3 regions of the Streptomyces fungicidicus genome follow, and region 1 is predicted to be linked to each of the others. Evidence: riboswitches for the same ligand, from Rfam matches in the RefSeq annotation. Region 1 holds a riboswitch; each other region holds the start of a gene.
The links. Region 1 has a riboswitch for cyclic di-AMP ahead of CNQ36_RS21705 (C40 family peptidase). Riboswitches for the same ligand answer to the same signal wherever they lie in the genome.

Region 2: it holds a riboswitch for cyclic di-AMP, as region 1 does, so the genes downstream of both, CNQ36_RS04875 (C40 family peptidase) here and CNQ36_RS21705 (C40 family peptidase) in region 1, are expected to answer to the same signal.
Region 3: it holds a riboswitch for cyclic di-AMP, as region 1 does, so the genes downstream of both, CNQ36_RS29230 (M23 family metallopeptidase) here and CNQ36_RS21705 (C40 family peptidase) in region 1, are expected to answer to the same signal.

The regions. Positions count from the first base shown of each region.
Region 1 covers NZ_CP023407.1:4,708,778-4,714,006, forward strand. Annotated here, with positions in the region: gene CNQ36_RS21690 (ATP-binding protein) at 1-145, shown strand, start outside; gene CNQ36_RS21695 (LuxR C-terminal-related transcriptional regulator) at 142-855, shown strand; gene CNQ36_RS21700 (hypothetical protein) at 904-1,257, shown strand; gene CNQ36_RS21705 (C40 family peptidase) at 1,275-2,450, opposite strand; cyclic di-AMP (ydaO/yuaA leader) riboswitch at 2,459-2,617, opposite strand; gene pcrA (DNA helicase PcrA) at 2,874-5,229, shown strand, end outside.
Region 2 covers NZ_CP023407.1:1,102,234-1,107,462, forward strand. Annotated here, with positions in the region: gene CNQ36_RS04865 (ATP-dependent Clp protease proteolytic subunit) at 1-371, shown strand, start outside; gene CNQ36_RS04870 (hypothetical protein) at 379-687, shown strand; cyclic di-AMP (ydaO/yuaA leader) riboswitch at 1,035-1,224, shown strand; gene CNQ36_RS04875 (C40 family peptidase) at 1,228-1,701, shown strand; gene CNQ36_RS04880 (ATP-binding protein) at 1,762-2,241, opposite strand; gene CNQ36_RS04885 (helix-turn-helix domain-containing protein) at 2,454-3,314, shown strand; gene CNQ36_RS04890 (DUF397 domain-containing protein) at 3,324-3,548, shown strand; gene CNQ36_RS04895 (8-amino-7-oxononanoate synthase) at 3,618-4,745, opposite strand; gene bioB (biotin synthase BioB) at 4,893-5,229, shown strand, end outside.
Region 3 covers NZ_CP023407.1:6,488,469-6,493,697, reverse strand. Annotated here, with positions in the region: gene CNQ36_RS29250 (bifunctional acetate--CoA ligase family protein/GNAT family N-acetyltransferase) at 1-641, opposite strand, end outside; gene CNQ36_RS29240 (HPr family phosphocarrier protein) at 816-1,097, shown strand; gene CNQ36_RS29235 (GntR family transcriptional regulator) at 1,320-2,024, opposite strand; gene CNQ36_RS29230 (M23 family metallopeptidase) at 2,207-2,980, opposite strand; cyclic di-AMP (ydaO/yuaA leader) riboswitch at 2,993-3,156, opposite strand; gene CNQ36_RS29225 (M16 family metallopeptidase) at 3,359-4,747, opposite strand; gene CNQ36_RS29220 (M16 family metallopeptidase) at 4,744-5,229, opposite strand, start outside.

The DNA.
Region 1 (5,229 bases):
CTCGATACCCGCCGACCGCATGGGCGTCAGGGAATCGATCATCGGCCGCATGGAGCGCAACGGCGGCACGGCGCGGCTGCGCGCGGTGCCGGACGGCGGCACGGAGGTCGAGCTGGAGATGGAGAGGGCGGAGAAGACGTCATGAGCGAGCCGACCGAGGCGAACGGAACGGAGCCGGCGGGGAGCGCCGCCGGGCGTCATGTGCGAGTCGTCCTCGTGGACGACCACCGCATGTTCCGCACGGGCGTCCAGGCCGAGATAGGCCAGACCGGCCAGACGGGCGTCGAGGTGGTGGGTGAGGCCGCCGACGTCGACCAGGCCGTCACCGTCATCACCGCGACCCGGCCCGAGGTGGTCCTGCTGGACGTCCACCTGCCCGGTGGCGGCGGTGTCGAAGTGCTGCGCCGCTGCGCCCCGTTGATGAGCGACGCCGAGCGGCCGGTCCGTTTCCTCGCCCTGTCCGTGTCGGACGCGGCGGAGGACGTGATCGGCGTGATCCGGGGCGGCGCCCGGGGCTATGTGACCAAGACGATCACCGGGACCGATCTGGTCGACTCGATCTTCCGGGTGCAGGAGGGGGACGCCGTCTTCTCGCCGCGGCTGGCCGGCTTCGTCCTCGACGCCTTCGCGTCGACCGACGCCCCGCCGGTCGACGAGGACCTCGACCGTCTCACCCAGCGCGAGCGGGAGGTGCTGCGGCTGATCGCCCGCGGCTACGCGTACAAGGAGATCGCCAAGCAGCTGTTCATCTCGGTGAAGACGGTCGAGTCGCACGTCTCGGCGGTGCTGCGCAAGCTCCAGCTGTCCAACCGCCACGAGCTGACCCGCTGGGCGACGGCGCGGCGACTGGTCTGACCGGGCCGGTGTCGGAGGGGGCGGGGCCGCTGGCTAGGCTCCGGCCCCATGGACGTACTCATCCACCTCTTCGTCGGTCTGCACATCATCGGCATCGCCTCGCTCCTCGGCGGCTTCCTCACCCAGATGAAGGCGATGGGGAAGGGCACCGCCCGCTTCGTCCCCGCGATGCTGCACGGCGCCCTGACGATGCTGGTCACCGGAGTGGTCCTGGTCGGCCTCAACCAGGCCCAGGACTACTCCGTCGACAACATCAAGATCGGCGTGAAGCTGGCCCTGCTGATCGTGATCCTCGGCCTGGTCTATGTGAAGCGCGACGAGGAGACGGTGGACAAGCGCCTGTTCGGCCTGGTCGGACTGCTGACCACGGTGAACGTCTTCATCGCGGTGCTCTGGACGTGAGCGCCGCCCGGCGCTGATCAGGCCGGGCGCACGATGCTGTGGATCGAGGACTCCCCGTCGTAGTAGACCGACTCCTCGCGGACGTACGCGCCGGGCTTCGGGGCGTGGATCATCATGCCGTTGCCGATGTAGATGCCCACATGGGTGATGTCGTCGTAGAAGAAGACCAGGTCGCCGGGCTGGGCCTGGGAGACGGGGACCGTCGTGCCGGCGTCGACCTGGTCGTAGGTGGTGCGCGGCAGGGTGACGCCGGCGGCCTTCCAGGCGGCCTGGGTGAGGCCGGAGCAGTCGTAGGAGCCGGGGCCGGTGGCGCCCCAGACGTACGGCTTGCCGATCTGCGCGCGGGCGAAGGCGATCGCCTTCTCGGCCTTGGCGGCGTACGAGGAGTCCGTCGACGTCGACGGTGAGGTGCCCGAGCCGGAGGACTCCGACGAGCCCGAGGTGCCGCTCTCCTGCTGAGCGGCCTCCTCCTGCGCCTTCTGCCGCTCCGCCTGCTGGCGTGCCAGCTCGGCGGCCTTGCGGGCGGCCTCCTGCTGCTTCTTCTTCTCGATCGCCGCGAGCCGCGCCTTCTCCTCGGCGGTCAGCTTCGCCATCAGCTCACGCGCGTCGCCGAGCTTCTTCTGGACGGTGGCCTTGGCCGTCTTCAGGTCGCCCTGGGACTCGGTGAGCGTCTCGAGGCTCTCGGTGGCCTCCTGGCGCTTCTTCATCGTCTCGGACTGCTGGGTGACGTAGTCGTCGACCGCGACCTTCTGGCGGCCGGTCATCCGGTCCATCAGCTGGCTCTGGTCGAAGATGTCCTGGGGCGTGTCCGCGAGGAGGAAGGTCGCGGTGTCGGGGATGCCGGCGCCGGTCCGGTACTGGGCGGCCGCGAAGGAGCCCAGTTCCTCCCGCGCCTCGTTGAGCTTCTGCGTGCGCTTGGCCACGTCGTCGAGGAGCGTGTCCACCTGCTTGCGCTGCTTCGCGGTCTTCTCCTTGGCCGCGTTGTACTTCTCGGTCGCCGACTCGGCCTGCCGGTAGAGGTCGCCGACCTTCTTCTCGACCTCCTCCAGGCTCGGCCTGTCGTCGTCCGTGGGGGCGGCGTTGGCCGTCTGGGACAACAGGGCCACGGAGGTCAGCGCGGCCGTGGCGAGGACCGGGGTCCGTATGCCTGCCACGCGCGGGCCGGGGGTGCGCGACTTGCGGTGCGACGCCAAGGGAGGCGACTCCTTCCATACTCCGCCTACCGGGTTAGCTGTCGGGTTCGGGCGGGTGGTGCTTCGGAAGGGTTGCCCTACGGCCGCTCCGTGAGGGAGTGGGCCGATTCACCCCAAGGTCTCGGTGGGTCCCCGGCTCCGGCTGCCGCGGTGGGCAGGGACGGACTCGGCGGAGGCCGCGCGGCCCGGCGACGTTCGCCGGTGGGGGTCGAGCGGCCCGCCCGCACCGTAGCCAACTCGTGTGGCCCCTGTGAAGGTTGATGGGTGATATGCCCGATACATTTTCGTGACCTGATCTTCCCGGTCACTCAGGGTGAGGCCGCGGTGCTGGAGGGTGCCCGCCCCGGCCGGCCCGCCGGAATCCCGGGGATGTTTCCGGGGCGGCCCCGGGTTGTCGGTGGGGCACCCTAGACTCGGAGAGCGATGAGCAGCCTCTTTGACGACAGCTTCCTGGCGGACCTCCAGGCCCAGCGGGGCCCCGCGGACGAGCCCCCGCCGCCGCCCGAGGACGAGCACGTGCCGGAGCAGGTTCCGGACGACCTGTTCGGCGGGAAGTTCGACGTGCCGCCGGAAAGGGACGCCTACTACAGGGACGGCGCCCCGCGCCCGGTGCTCGACGCCGCCGCGCTCCTCGAGGGGCTGAACGACAACCAGCGTGCCGCCGTCGTGCACTCCGGCTCCCCGCTGCTCATCGTGGCCGGCGCCGGCTCCGGCAAGACCCGGGTGCTCACCCACCGCATCGCCCACCTGCTGGCCGAGCGGCACGTGCACCCGGGCCAGATCCTCGCGATCACCTTCACCAACAAGGCCGCGGGCGAGATGAAGGAGCGCGTCGAGCAGCTCGTCGGCCCGCGGGCCAACGCCATGTGGGTCATGACGTTCCACAGCGCGTGTGTGCGCATCCTGCGCCGCGAGAGCAAGAGACTCGGGTTCACGTCGTCGTTCTCGATCTACGACGCCGCCGACTCCAAGCGGCTGATGGCCCTGGTCTGCCGTGACCTGGACCTCGATCCCAAGCGCTTCCCGCCGAAGTCCTTCAGCGCCAAGATCAGCAACCTGAAGAACGAGCTGATCGACGAGGAGGACTTCGCGGCCCAGGCCGCCGACGGTTTCGAGAAGACCCTCGCCCAGGCCTACGCGCTCTACCAGTCGCGGCTGCGCGAGGCGAACGCGCTCGACTTCGACGACCTGATCATGACGACGGTCAACCTGCTCCGCGCCTTCCCGGACGTCGCCGAGCACTACCGCCGCCGCTTCCGGCACGTCCTGGTCGACGAGTACCAGGACACCAACCACGCCCAGTACTCCCTGGTCCGCGAGCTCGTCGGCACCGTGGAGCACCCCGTCGACGTACCGCCGGAGGCCGAGGTGCCGCCCGCCGAGCTGTGCGTGGTGGGCGACGCCGACCAGTCGATCTACGCCTTCCGGGGCGCGACGATCCGCAACATCCTCCAGTTCGAGGAGGACTACCCGGACGCGACGACGATCCTGCTGGAGCAGAACTACCGCTCCACCCAGACCATCCTGAGCGCCGCCAACGCCGTCATCGAGCGCAACGAGTCGCGCCGCCCCAAGAACCTGTGGACCAACGCCGGCTCGGGCGCGCGGATCACCGGGTACGTCGCGGACACCGAGCACGACGAGGCGCAGTTCGTCGCCGACGAGATAGACCGCCTCACGGACGCGGGCGAGGCGAAGGCGGGCGACGTCGCGGTCTTCTACCGCACCAACGCCCAGTCCCGTGTCTTCGAGGAGATCTTCATCCGCGTCGGACTGCCCTACAAGGTCGTCGGCGGCGTCCGCTTCTACGAGCGCAAGGAGGTCCGGGACGTCCTGGCCTACCTGCGGGTGCTCGCCAACCCCGAGGACTCGGTGCCGCTGCGCCGCATCCTCAACGTGCCCAAGCGGGGCATCGGCGACCGCGCCGAGGCGATGATCGACGCGCTCGCGCAGCGCGAGAAGATCAGCTTCCCGCAGGCACTCAAGCGCGTCGACGAGGCGTACGGCATGGCCGCCCGCTCGTCGAACGCCGTGAAGCGGTTCAACACGCTGATGGAGGAGCTCCGTACGGTCGTCGAGTCCGGGGCCGGCCCGGCGACGGTCCTGGAGGCCATCCTCGAACGCACCGGCTATCTGGCCGAGTTGCAGGCCTCCACCGACCCGCAGGACGAGACCCGCATCGAGAACCTCCAGGAACTCGCGGCGGTCGCGCTGGAGTTCGAGCAGGAGCGAGGGGAGGGCGAGTCGGTCGCGCTGTCCGACTTCCTGGAGCAGGTCGCCCTGGTCGCCGACTCCGACCAGATCCCCGACGAGGACGAGGACGGCTCCGGCGTCATCACCCTGATGACCCTGCACACCGCCAAGGGCCTGGAGTTCCCGGTCGTCTTCCTCACCGGCATGGAGGACGGCGTCTTCCCGCACATGCGCGCCCTCGGCCAGACCAAGGAGCTCGAGGAGGAGCGGCGGCTGGCGTACGTGGGCATCACCCGCGCGCGGGAGCGCCTGTACCTCACCCGGTCGACGCTGCGCAGCGCCTGGGGGCAGCCGTCCTACAACCCGCCCTCGCGCTTCCTGGAAGAGATCCCGGCCGCCCATCTGGAGTGGAAGCGGACGGGGGCGAGCGCGCCCGTGTCGTCCGGTCGGGCGTCGGGCGTGGCGGCCTCGCTGTCGTCCTCCCGCTCCCGCTCGTCGGCGGCGGGCGCCTCCGGCTTCGCCACCCGGCGGACCGCTGAGAACCCCGTGGTGTCGCTGGCGGTCGGGGACCGGGTCACGCACGACC
Region 2 (5,229 bases), 3.6 Mb from region 1:
ACGTCACCTGCGACGTGGAGACCGTCTGCCTGGGCCAGGCGGAGGGGGCCGCCGCGCTACTGCTGGCCGCCGGCGCCCCGGGCAAGCGGCTCGTACTGCCCGGCTCCCGCCTCGTGCTCCGTCAGCCCGTCCTCCTGGAGCCCGTCGAGGGACAGACGAGCGACCTGGCGATCCAGGCCGAGGAGCTGAACCGCATCCGGGCCCGGATGGAGGAGATGCTGGTCCGCCACACCGGCCGCACCGCGGAACAGGTCCGGGCGGACATCGAGCGGGACACGGTCCTCGACGCCGGGGCGGCGGTCGAGTACGGCCTGGCGGACCGCGTCGTGCCCCACCGCAGGAGCCTCTCGCCCGCCTCAGGCGCGAGGTGAGCCGCCGGTGCTGCCCCCCGAGTTGCCTCCGCTGCCCGCGCTGACCCGCGCGGAGGCCGAGCTGATCGACCGTTACCTCGAGGCCGTCGACCTGCTCGGCCGGGTCAATCCCGCCCTCGGCGGCGACACCTACCGCGGGCTGCGTGCCGCCCAGGCGCTGGTCGGCAAGGCGATCGCGCTGCGCGACGCGCTGACCCTGATGCACGGGCGCGGCGAGAGCGAGCTGCACTCCGCCACGCTGGCCCGGGCCCTGCGGGTGCTGGACGGCGAACGGCGCACGGCCCGGGTCACCCTGCCGCCCGAGTCCGGCAGTTGACCCGCGCGCACCCGGCACGACGACCCCGGTCGGCGGTGCGCCCCGGCCGGGGTTGAAACGGACCAAACGGCTTACCACCATCCGGCGTAGACGAACCTGCTGTTTTCGGGGCGCCGAAGTTGCTCACCCTGCGCACCCGAATGCCGGAATGAGTCGTTCCACCGCTGGTCCGCGACTCCGCCGGGTGTCGGCCGACTCCCCGAACAGTGGGGTGTCCACCCGAACGGATGAGTGGTGAGTAACAACACAAACCACCCGTTCCGTTGGGTTTTCGATCGCGCCATGAGCCAAGATCCCTGACTGACGACAAGACCCCGCCGCCGCGGCGGGGCGATCCGGGCGGACGCCGAGTCCTGCCGCCGCCCGGATGACGGGTCGACAGGAGTGGATCGGCAGGAGTGGAGGACCCAAGCACGACGGGCCGCCGGAGCGTCAGTTCCGAGCAGTCCTTGGGGTGAAGCCGCACTCGTGCGGCCGGGCCACTTCGCCAGCCCGAATCCGACAGGTCATCCTTCACAGGCGGCTGACGAAGGGTTGCGCATGACTGCGCTCAATCGTGTCCCGTCTCTCATGGCCCGGGCCGGCACGGCCTCGGCCCTCACCCTGGCCGCCGTGGGCGGCACCATCGCGGTCCCGGGAGCCGCCTCGGAGGCCGCGGCCGCGGGCCTGGCCACCAAGGCGCTGCACATCGCCGCTTCCAAGAAGGGCTCCCCCTACCAGTGGGGCGCCATAGGGCCGAACAGGTTCGACTGCTCCGGTCTGACGCTGTACTCGTTCAAGAAGGCGGGCAAGAAGCTGCCGCGCACCGCCGACCAGCAGTACAACCACACACGCCATGTCTCCGCCAAGAGTCGCAAGGCGGGAGACCTGGTGTTCTTCCACTCGGGCGGCTACGTCTACCACGTCGGCATCTACGCGGGTAAGGGCAAGATCTGGCACGCCCCGAAGACCGGGGACGTGGTGCGCCTGCAGAAGATCTGGACCCGCAGCGTCTCGTACGGCCGGGTGAGGTGATCCGCGGGGGCGGCGGCACCGAGGGGCCCGCCGTCCCGACGTCCGTGGACGAGAGGGCGCCTACTGCTCCCGCCGGCCCGCCGCCGTGACCGTCTCGGCGGCCTGGGCGGTCTGGACGGCCTGGGCGGCCCACGGGAGCTCCACCGAGACCGTCTTGCCACCCTCACGCGTGGGGCGGATCCTCAGCCTGCCGCCGCACTCCGCGGTCAGCCAGCGAATGATGACCAGCCCGCGGCCGTTGTCCTGCTGAACCGCCGCGGGCAGCCGCTTGGGGAACCCCGGGTGGCTGTCCGTCACCCCGATGTGCACCCGCTCGTCACGGATCAGGACGATGTCCACCGTGAACGTGGGGGACTGCCCGAACGTGTGCTGCACCGCGTTGGTGGCGAGCTCGGAGACGATCAGCCGGACGGTGTCGCACAGTTCCGCGTCCGCCGGCATCCCCCATTCCTCCAGCGTGCCCACCACATGCGCACGGGCGGCGGAGACCGAGCCGGGATCGCTCGGCAGAGTGACGGATGCTTCCAGATGGTCTGCCATGGCGACGTCGTCCCTTTCCCACGGAACCGCGGTCCGGCACGGGGCGGCTGGTTCGAGTACGGTCCCGCACTGGTGGTTCGTCGTCAGACTGCCATCACCGCACGGCGCTGGGCGGCGATCCACCAAGATATGCATATATCTGTCGCCCGAAGCGGTGAACTCTGCGACGGGAGAGCGTATCCGGGCGGCTCGGAAGGAGTAAGGAGAAGCCCATGCAGAACGGTCCCGCGGTGCGCCGCCGGAAGCTGGGCGCCGAATTGCGCGCGCTGCGCACCTCGGCCAACCTCACCAGTGGTGAGGCGGCCCGGCTGGCGGGCTGGCACCAGTCGAAGGTGAGCCGGATCGAGACGGGCACGAGCGGGGTGAAACCGGCCGACGTGCGGCTGCTGCTCGACGTCTACGGTGTCGGCGATCCGCAGCTGCGGCAGTTGCTGCTGGTCCTCTCGGGCTCCGGTGACGACGGCGGCCGGCACCACTGGTGGCACGCCTACCGGGGCGTACTGCCGCCCACCTACCGGGACTTCATCAGCCTGGAGTCGCAGGCCAGCGCGATGCGCACCCTGGAGACCACGGTGATTCCCGGACTGCTGCAGACGCCGGAGTACGCCCGCGCGGTGACGGAGGCGGCGCTGGAGGGCGCGTCGGAGGAACGGCTGGACGCGCTGGTGGAGGTGCGGCTTGCCCGGCAGGACGTGCTGCGGGCGGAGCCGCCGCTGGAGCTGAGCGCGGTCCTGGACGAGGCGGTGCTGCGCCGGGAGGTCGGCGGTCCCGGTGTGATGTCCCGGCAGCTGAACCGGCTGGTCGAGGCGGCCCGGCTGCCCCAGGTGCGCCTGCAGGTCCTGCCCTTCACCGCCGGTGCGCATATCGGCGTGACAGGTCCTTTCGTAATCTTTTCATTTTCGCGCACTTCTGATCTGGATGTGGTTGTTCTCGACCACTTGACGAGTAGCCTCCACCTCGAGCGGAAAGAAGACCTCCGGGCCTACTCGGAGGCCTTCAACGCCCTTTCGATCCACGCCCTTTCGCCCGAGGACTCGTTGGATTTCATCGCCGGTGCCGCAGCCGGCGTGTAAGGAGGCACGATGCCCGCACCGCCTCGGACCATCCCTTCCAGCCCCGCACTGCGCGATGCCCGGTGGCTGCGCAGCAGCTACAGCACGGGGGCGAACAACTGTGTGGAGACGGCCCGGCCGACCACCGGAGCCCTGGCCGGACTGCTCGCCGTGCGCGACTCCAAGGCCCCGGACGGGCCCGCGCTGCTCTTCTCACCGGGCAGCTGGACGGAGTTCCTGAACGGGGTCCGCTGAGCGGACCCCGGATCGCCCACCCGACCGATCACCCCGTCGTCGAGCGACACACGGCCGTGCCCCGCCGACTCATGGCCGCGTCTCGCCGATCACCCGTACAGCGCGTTCGATCTCCGCCCCGGACAGGTCCGCGCGGGCGGTCAGCCTGAGCCGTGACACGCCGTCGGGCACGGAAGGAGGACGGAAACAGCCCACGGACAGGCCGGCCGCCCGGCAGTCGGCCGCCCAACGCACGGCCTGCTCCGGGGAAGGAGCACGCACGGAGACGACCGCGGCGTCCGGACGCACCGCTTCCAGGCCCGCGGCCGTCAGCCGGGTGTGCAGTTCCCGCGCGACCTCACCGGCCCGCGCCGCGCGGGCCGGTTCGCGGCGCAGCAGCCGGAGCGCCGCCAGCGCCGCGCCGGCCGCCGCGGGGGCGAGTCCCGTGTCGAAGATGAACGTCCGGGCCGCGTTGACCAGGTGGCCGATCACCCGGGAGGGCCCGAGCACCGCTCCGCCCTGGCCGCCGAGCGACTTGGACAGCGTCACCGTCACGACGACGTCGTCGGCGCCCGCCAGTCCCGCCGCGTGCGGCGCCCCGCGCCCGCCGTCGCCGAGCACGCCGAGGCCGTGCGCGTCGTCGAGCACCAGACCCGCGCCGTGCTCCCGGCACGCCTCCGCGAGCCCGGTGAGCGGGGCGGCGTCGCCGTCCACCGAGAACACCGTGTCGGAGACCGCGACCGCGGGCCCCTCGTGCCCGCCCAGCGCCTTGCGCACGGCGTCCGGGTCGGCGTGCGCCGCGACCTGCGTCGTCCCGCGGGCCAGCCGGCAGCCGTCGATCAGCGAGGCGTGGTTGCCCGCGTCGGAGACGATCAGGGAGCCGTGCGGGGCCAGCGCGGTGACGGCGGCGAGGTTGGCCGCGTACCCGGAGGAGAAGACCAGGGCCGCCTCGAAGCCGCAGAAGTCCGCCAGTTCGCCCTCCAGCTCGGCGTGGAGTTCGGTGCTGCCTGTGACGAGCCGGGAGCCGGTCGAACCGCCGCCCCAGGTCCGCGCGGCCCGCGCCGCGCCCTCGGTGACTTCCGGGTGCCTGGCGAGGCCCAGATAGTCGTTGCTCGCCAGATCGAGCAGCGGGGACTCGGCCGCCCGCGGACGCAGGGTGCGCACGAGCCCGGCCCGGCGGCGCAGTTCCGCCTGCTCGTCGATCCAGCCGAACGCCATGGGTCCTCCAGGGCTTTTGTAGGCAGTGCACAGACACTAGCGGCAGCCCGTACGGACCACTGTGTGGCAATACCCACACCTCGAAGCGCCTCTGTTGTACGAACTCTCCTTGGCCCCGGCGGGTCGGGTAGGACAGGATCGGCTCTCATGGACCTGCTGAACACGCTGGTGGACAAGGGGCTTCGGCGCGAGACGCCGACCCGCGCGGAAGCTCTGGCCGTCCTCGCGACGTCCGACGACGACCTGCTCGATGTGGTGGCCGCGGCCGGCAAGGTGCGCCGTCACTGGTTCGGCCGACGGGTGAAGCTCAACTACCTCGTCAATCTCAAGTCCGGCCTGTGCCCGGAGGACTGCTCCTACTGCTCCCAGCGGCTCGGTTCCAAGGCCGACATCCTCAAGTACACCTGGCTGAAGCCGGACCAGGCCTCCCAGGCGGCCGCCGCCGGTCTCGCGGGCGGGGCCAAACGGGTGTGCCTGGTGGCGA
Region 3 (5,229 bases), 1.8 Mb from region 1:
GAGCCCGGGGCCAGCAGCCGCTGCACCGAGCGCGCCTCCGCGCGCTGTTCGCGCGCCTGCTGCACGGCGAGCGAGCGGTCGGTGGGTTCGAGGTCGAACTCCAGCCGGACGACGCCGTCCTCGAAGCTGCGCTTCTGGGTGTAGCCGGCGTCGGTGAACACCTTGATCATCTTGTTGTTGGCGGGCAGCACCTCGGCCGCGAACCGGCGGATGCCGCGCTCCCGCGCCACGGCGCCGATGTGTTCGAGCAGGGCGGAGGCGACGCCCCGTCCCTGGTGGGCGTCCTGCACCAGGAAGGCGACCTCGGCCTCGTCGGCCGGTGCGGACGCGGGCGTTCCGTCGGCGCCGATCCGGTCGTAGCGCACGGTGGCGATGAACTCGCCGCCCACGGTGGCCGCGAGCCCCACCCGGTCCACGAAGTCGTGGTGGGTGAAGCGGTGGACGTCCTTGGCGGACAACCGCGGGTAGGGCGCGAAGAAGCGGTAGTACTTCGACTCGTCCGACACCTGCTCGTAGAAGCTGACCAGGCGCTCGGCGTCATCGACGGTGATGGGGCGGATGCGCGCGGTGCCGCCGTCGCGCAGCACCACGTCGGCTTCCCAGTGGGCGGGATACTCGTGCCGGTCCGACGAGATCTGCATGGGCCCCAGAGTACGGCTCGCGTACGGTGACGGCGCGAGGCAGTCTGTGGTGGACAGCCGGACCGGGGCCGCGGTCCGGCTGCCGCGGGGAGCGGCGGAAGACGCCGCTCCGGGCACGCCTCCCGATATGGGAAACTGGTCTAGACAACCCTGAACAGTGAAGGGCAGCAACACATGGCTGAGCGCCGCGTCAACGTCGGCTGGGCCGAGGGTCTCCACGCCCGCCCCGCCTCCATCTTCGTCCGAGCCGCCACGGCCACAGGCGTCCCGGTCACGATCAGCAAGGCCGGGGGCAACCCCGTCAACGCGGCCTCCATGCTGGCCGTGCTGAGCCTGGGCGCCCAGGGCGGCGAGGAGATCGTCCTCGCGTCCGACGCCGAGGGCGCGGACGCCGCCCTGGACCGTCTGGCGAAGCTGGTCGCCGAGGGGCTCGAGGAGCTCCCCGAGACCGTCTGAGCACGCACGGCCGCGGGACCGTCCGCACGGGAATCCCGCCGCACCACCGAAAGGCCCGACCTGACCGCCGGTCGGGCCTTTCGCTTTTCCGCGGCACGCGGATTGCGGGATCCACACCTTTCACGGCTCCACGAATTAGCGCGCATCACCGGTTCAACAGTTTCTGCGGGCAGCACGAATAAAGCCCCGCAAAATGCTTCCCCTTTGTATACGGCACTCGTGTTAATGCCGAAGACTCGGCATGTTTACGGGATGTTGCGGGTTCCTCACACGGTCCGGGCGGGCGCCCCGGTCGGCGCCGCCGGCGAAGCGCAGCCGGTGGCCGGCGGTCGCGCGCTCGGTGTGCAGCGCCGTGACGGCCCGCGCCCGGTCGCCGTCGCCGCGCGCCACGGCGTCCACGATCGCGCCGTGCTCCGCCCAGTACTCGACCGGGTCGGGCGGCCCCTCACTGGCGTACATCCAGGCGATCTTGTGCCGCAGCTGGGTCAGTGCCGAGGTCAGCGCCGGGCTGCCGGAGGCCTGGGCGAGCGTCTCGTGGAACCAGCCGCTCAGGGAGCGCAGGTCGTCGCTGTTGCCCTGGCGGGCGCGTTCCTGCCCCAGCCGGACCAGACCGCGCAGCACCTTCAGATGGGCCTCGGTGCGGCGCTGCGCCGCTCGGGAGGCGCCGAGCGGCTCCAGGAGCAGGCGCATCTCCAGCAGGTCGGCGGCCTCCTGCTCGGTGGGTTCCGCGACGCACGCGCCCGCGTGCCGCCGGGTGACCACGAACCCCTCGGCCTCCAGTGTGCGCAGCGCCTCCCGGACGGGGACGCGGGAGACGCCGTAGCGGCGGGCGAGTACTTCCTCGGTGAGCCGGCCGCCGCGCTCGTGGACCCCCGTGACGATGTCGTCCCGGATCGCCGTGCACACCGAGTGCGCGGGAATACGCATGACGGACCTCCGGCTTAATCCCCGTGAAACGTCGACGGATTGACGTGTGTTCCGTGACTCTATTGCAATCCGCGAGAATTTCCGACGGCGGGCCGGAATCCAGGCGTATTTTTTGGACAGACGTTCCCCGGAAACACCGATGCCCCGGCTCGGGGGAGCCGGGGCATCGGGAAGCGGGCGGGTCAGAGACCGACGCCGTGCGCGCGGAGGTAGGCGACGGGGTCGAGGTCGGAACCGTACTCGGCGGTCGTGCGGGCCTCGAAGTGCAGGTGGGCGCCCGTGACGTTGCCGGTCGCGCCGGAGAGGCCGATCTGCTGCCCGGCGGCGACCTGCTGGCCCACCGAGACGCCGATGGACGACAGGTGTCCGTACTGGGTGTACGTGCCGTCGTTCATCTTGATGACGACCTGGTTGCCGTACGAGCCGCCCCAGCCCGCCTCGACGACGGTGCCGATGCCGACCGACTGGACGGGGGTGCCGCTCGCGGCGTGGAAGTCGACGCCGGTGTGGCTGCCGGAGGACCAGAGCGAGCTGCCGGCCTGGTAACTGGTCGAGACGTACGAGCCGGGGATCGGGGAGACGAAGGTGTTGAGGCGCTTGCGCTCGGCCTCCCGCGCGGCGCGCACCTTCTCCGCCCGGGCCTCCTCGGCGGCCTTGGCCGCCTTCTCGCGCGCGGCCTCCTCGGCGGCCTTGCGGGCGGCGGCCTCGGCGGCCTCACGGGCGGCCTCGTGCTGGGCGGCGGCCTGGGCGTCGATCCGTTCGGCGACCGAGTCGCCCAGGGTGACGACGGGGGTGAGACCGGTCTGCGCGGCGGCGGGTTCGGCGGCGAGCGCGGGGGCCGCGAGGGAACCGACGACGCCGGTGGTGGTGAGGGCAGCGACGCCCGCCGCGCGGGCGGTGCCGCGCTGCATCCTGCTGGGACGACGGTGCTTGCCCGGGGCGCGGGTGAACGCCATGTACAGGCTGGTCCTTTCCTTCCCTCTCGCCTACCGGGTTAGCTGACGGGTTCGGAGCAGGAAGGTCTCCTACGGACCCCCTCGCGACACGCGCGGGCGTCCGATTCACCCCAGGGACTGTGTGGGTCCCCGGCTCCCCTGGCTCGCGCCGTACGGGGACTCGGCGATGGCTGTCCGGTGCCGCGGGTGCGGCGCACTGCCCGACGAACAGCCCGCACGAAGCTAAGCGGGGAGCCGTCCGTTCCCCAAACAAAACCCGGTTTTTGTAGCGCATCCCACAGGGCAGACAGGCAGCCTCCGCCTCAATTCGGGCACAAACGGGCCCTGGTGACGCCGACGTCACCAGGGCCCGCCCGCGCGTGCGTCCGCCGCCGCTCGCTACTCGGCCGCCACGACGCTGACTTCGCCGATGCCGAGCGCCTCGACCGGCGCCTTGATCTGCGCCGCGTCGCCGACGAGGACGGTCACCAGACGGTCCCCCGGGAAGGCGCTGACGACGGCCGCGGTGGCCTCCACGGTGCCGGTCGCCGCCAACTGCCGGTACAGGTCGGCCTGGTAGTGGTCGGGCAGGTGCTGCTCGACCTGGTCGGCCAGGGTGCTCGCGACGGCGGCCGCCGTCTCGTACTTCAGCGGCGCCACGCCCACGAGGTTCTGCACGGCGACGTCGCGTTCGGCGTCGGTGAGGCCCTCCGCGGCGAGCGTGCGCAGGACCTTCCACAGGTCCTCCAGCGCGGGGCCGGTGTTCGGGGTGTCGACGGAGCCGCTGATGGCGAGCATCGCCGCGCCCGAGCCGTCCGGGGCCGACCTGAGGACCTGTCCGAAGGACCGCACGCCGTAGGTGTAGCCCTTCTCCTCGCGCAGCACGCGGTCCAGGCGGGAGGTGAGGGTGCCGCCGAGGCAGTAGGTGCCGAGCACCTGCGCGGCCCACACGCGGTCGTGCCGGTCGGGGCCGACCCGGCCGATCAGCAGCTGCGTCTGGACGGCGCCGGGGCGGTCCACGATCACGACCCGGCCGGTGTCGTCGGCGACCACCGGCGGCACGGGCCGCACCTGGCCCGGGGAACCGGTCCAGGCGCCCAGCGTGTCGCCGAGCAGCGCGTCCAGGTCGACGCCCGTGAGGTCGCCCACGACCACGACGGTCGCCGTCGCGGGGCGGACGTGCTTCTCGTAGAAGGCGCGCACCGCCGCCGAGTCGATGCCGGCGACCGTCTCCTCGGTGCCCTGGCGCGGCCGCGACATGCGCGAACTCGCCGGGAACAGCTCCTTGGACAGCTCCTTGGCGGCGCGCCGGGAGGGGTTGGCCAGCTCGTGCGGGATCTCGTCGAGGCGGTTGCGGACGAGCCGCTCCACCTCGCTGTCGGCGAACGCGGGCGCCCTGAGGGCGTCGGCGAGCAGCCCGAGCCCCTTCGGCAGCCGCGAGGCCGGGACCTCCAGGCTGAGACGGACGCCGGGGTGGTCGGCGTGCATGTCCAGGGTGGCGCCGCAGCGCTCCAGTTCGGCGGCGAACTCCTCGGCGGAGTGCTTGTCGGTGCCCTCGGAGAAGGCCCGGGCCATGATGGTGGCGACGCCGTCGAGGCCGGCCGGCTCGGCCTCCAGGGGTGCGTCGAGGAGCACCTCGACGGCGACGACCTGCTGGCCGGGGCGGTGGCAGCGCAGCACGGTCAGGCCGTTGTCGAGCGTGCCGCGCTCGGGGGCCGGGAAGGCCCAGGGCCTGGCGTCGCCCGCCTGCGGCTGCGGGTGGAAGTCCATCGTGGCGAGCTCGGTCACTTCGCCGCCTCCTCGTTCTCGTCGGTGCCGGCGGCCGCGGCTTCCTCGGTGTCCTCGTCCTCGGCGGCGACGGGCTCGTAGACGAGCACCGCGCGGTTGTCGGGGCGCAGGCGGGCCTTGGCGACCTCCTGCACCTCCTCCGCCGTCACCTCCAGGACGCGCTGCACGGCGGTCAGGGCGAGCTGGGGGTCGCCGAACAGGACGGCGTACCGGCACAGTTCGTCGGCGCGGCCGGCGACGGTGCCGAGCCGGTCCAGCCATTCACGCTCCAACTGGGCCTGCGCGCGCTCCATCTCCTCGGCGGTGGGGCCCTGCTCGGCGAACCGGGCGAGCTCCTCGTCGATGGCGGCCTCGATGACCGGCACCTCCACGTCGCCTGACGTCTTCACGTCCAGCCAGCCCAGGGAGGGCGCCCCGGCCAGCCGCAGCAGGCCGAAGCCGGCGGCCACGGCCGTACGGTCGCGCCGTACGAGGCGGTTGTA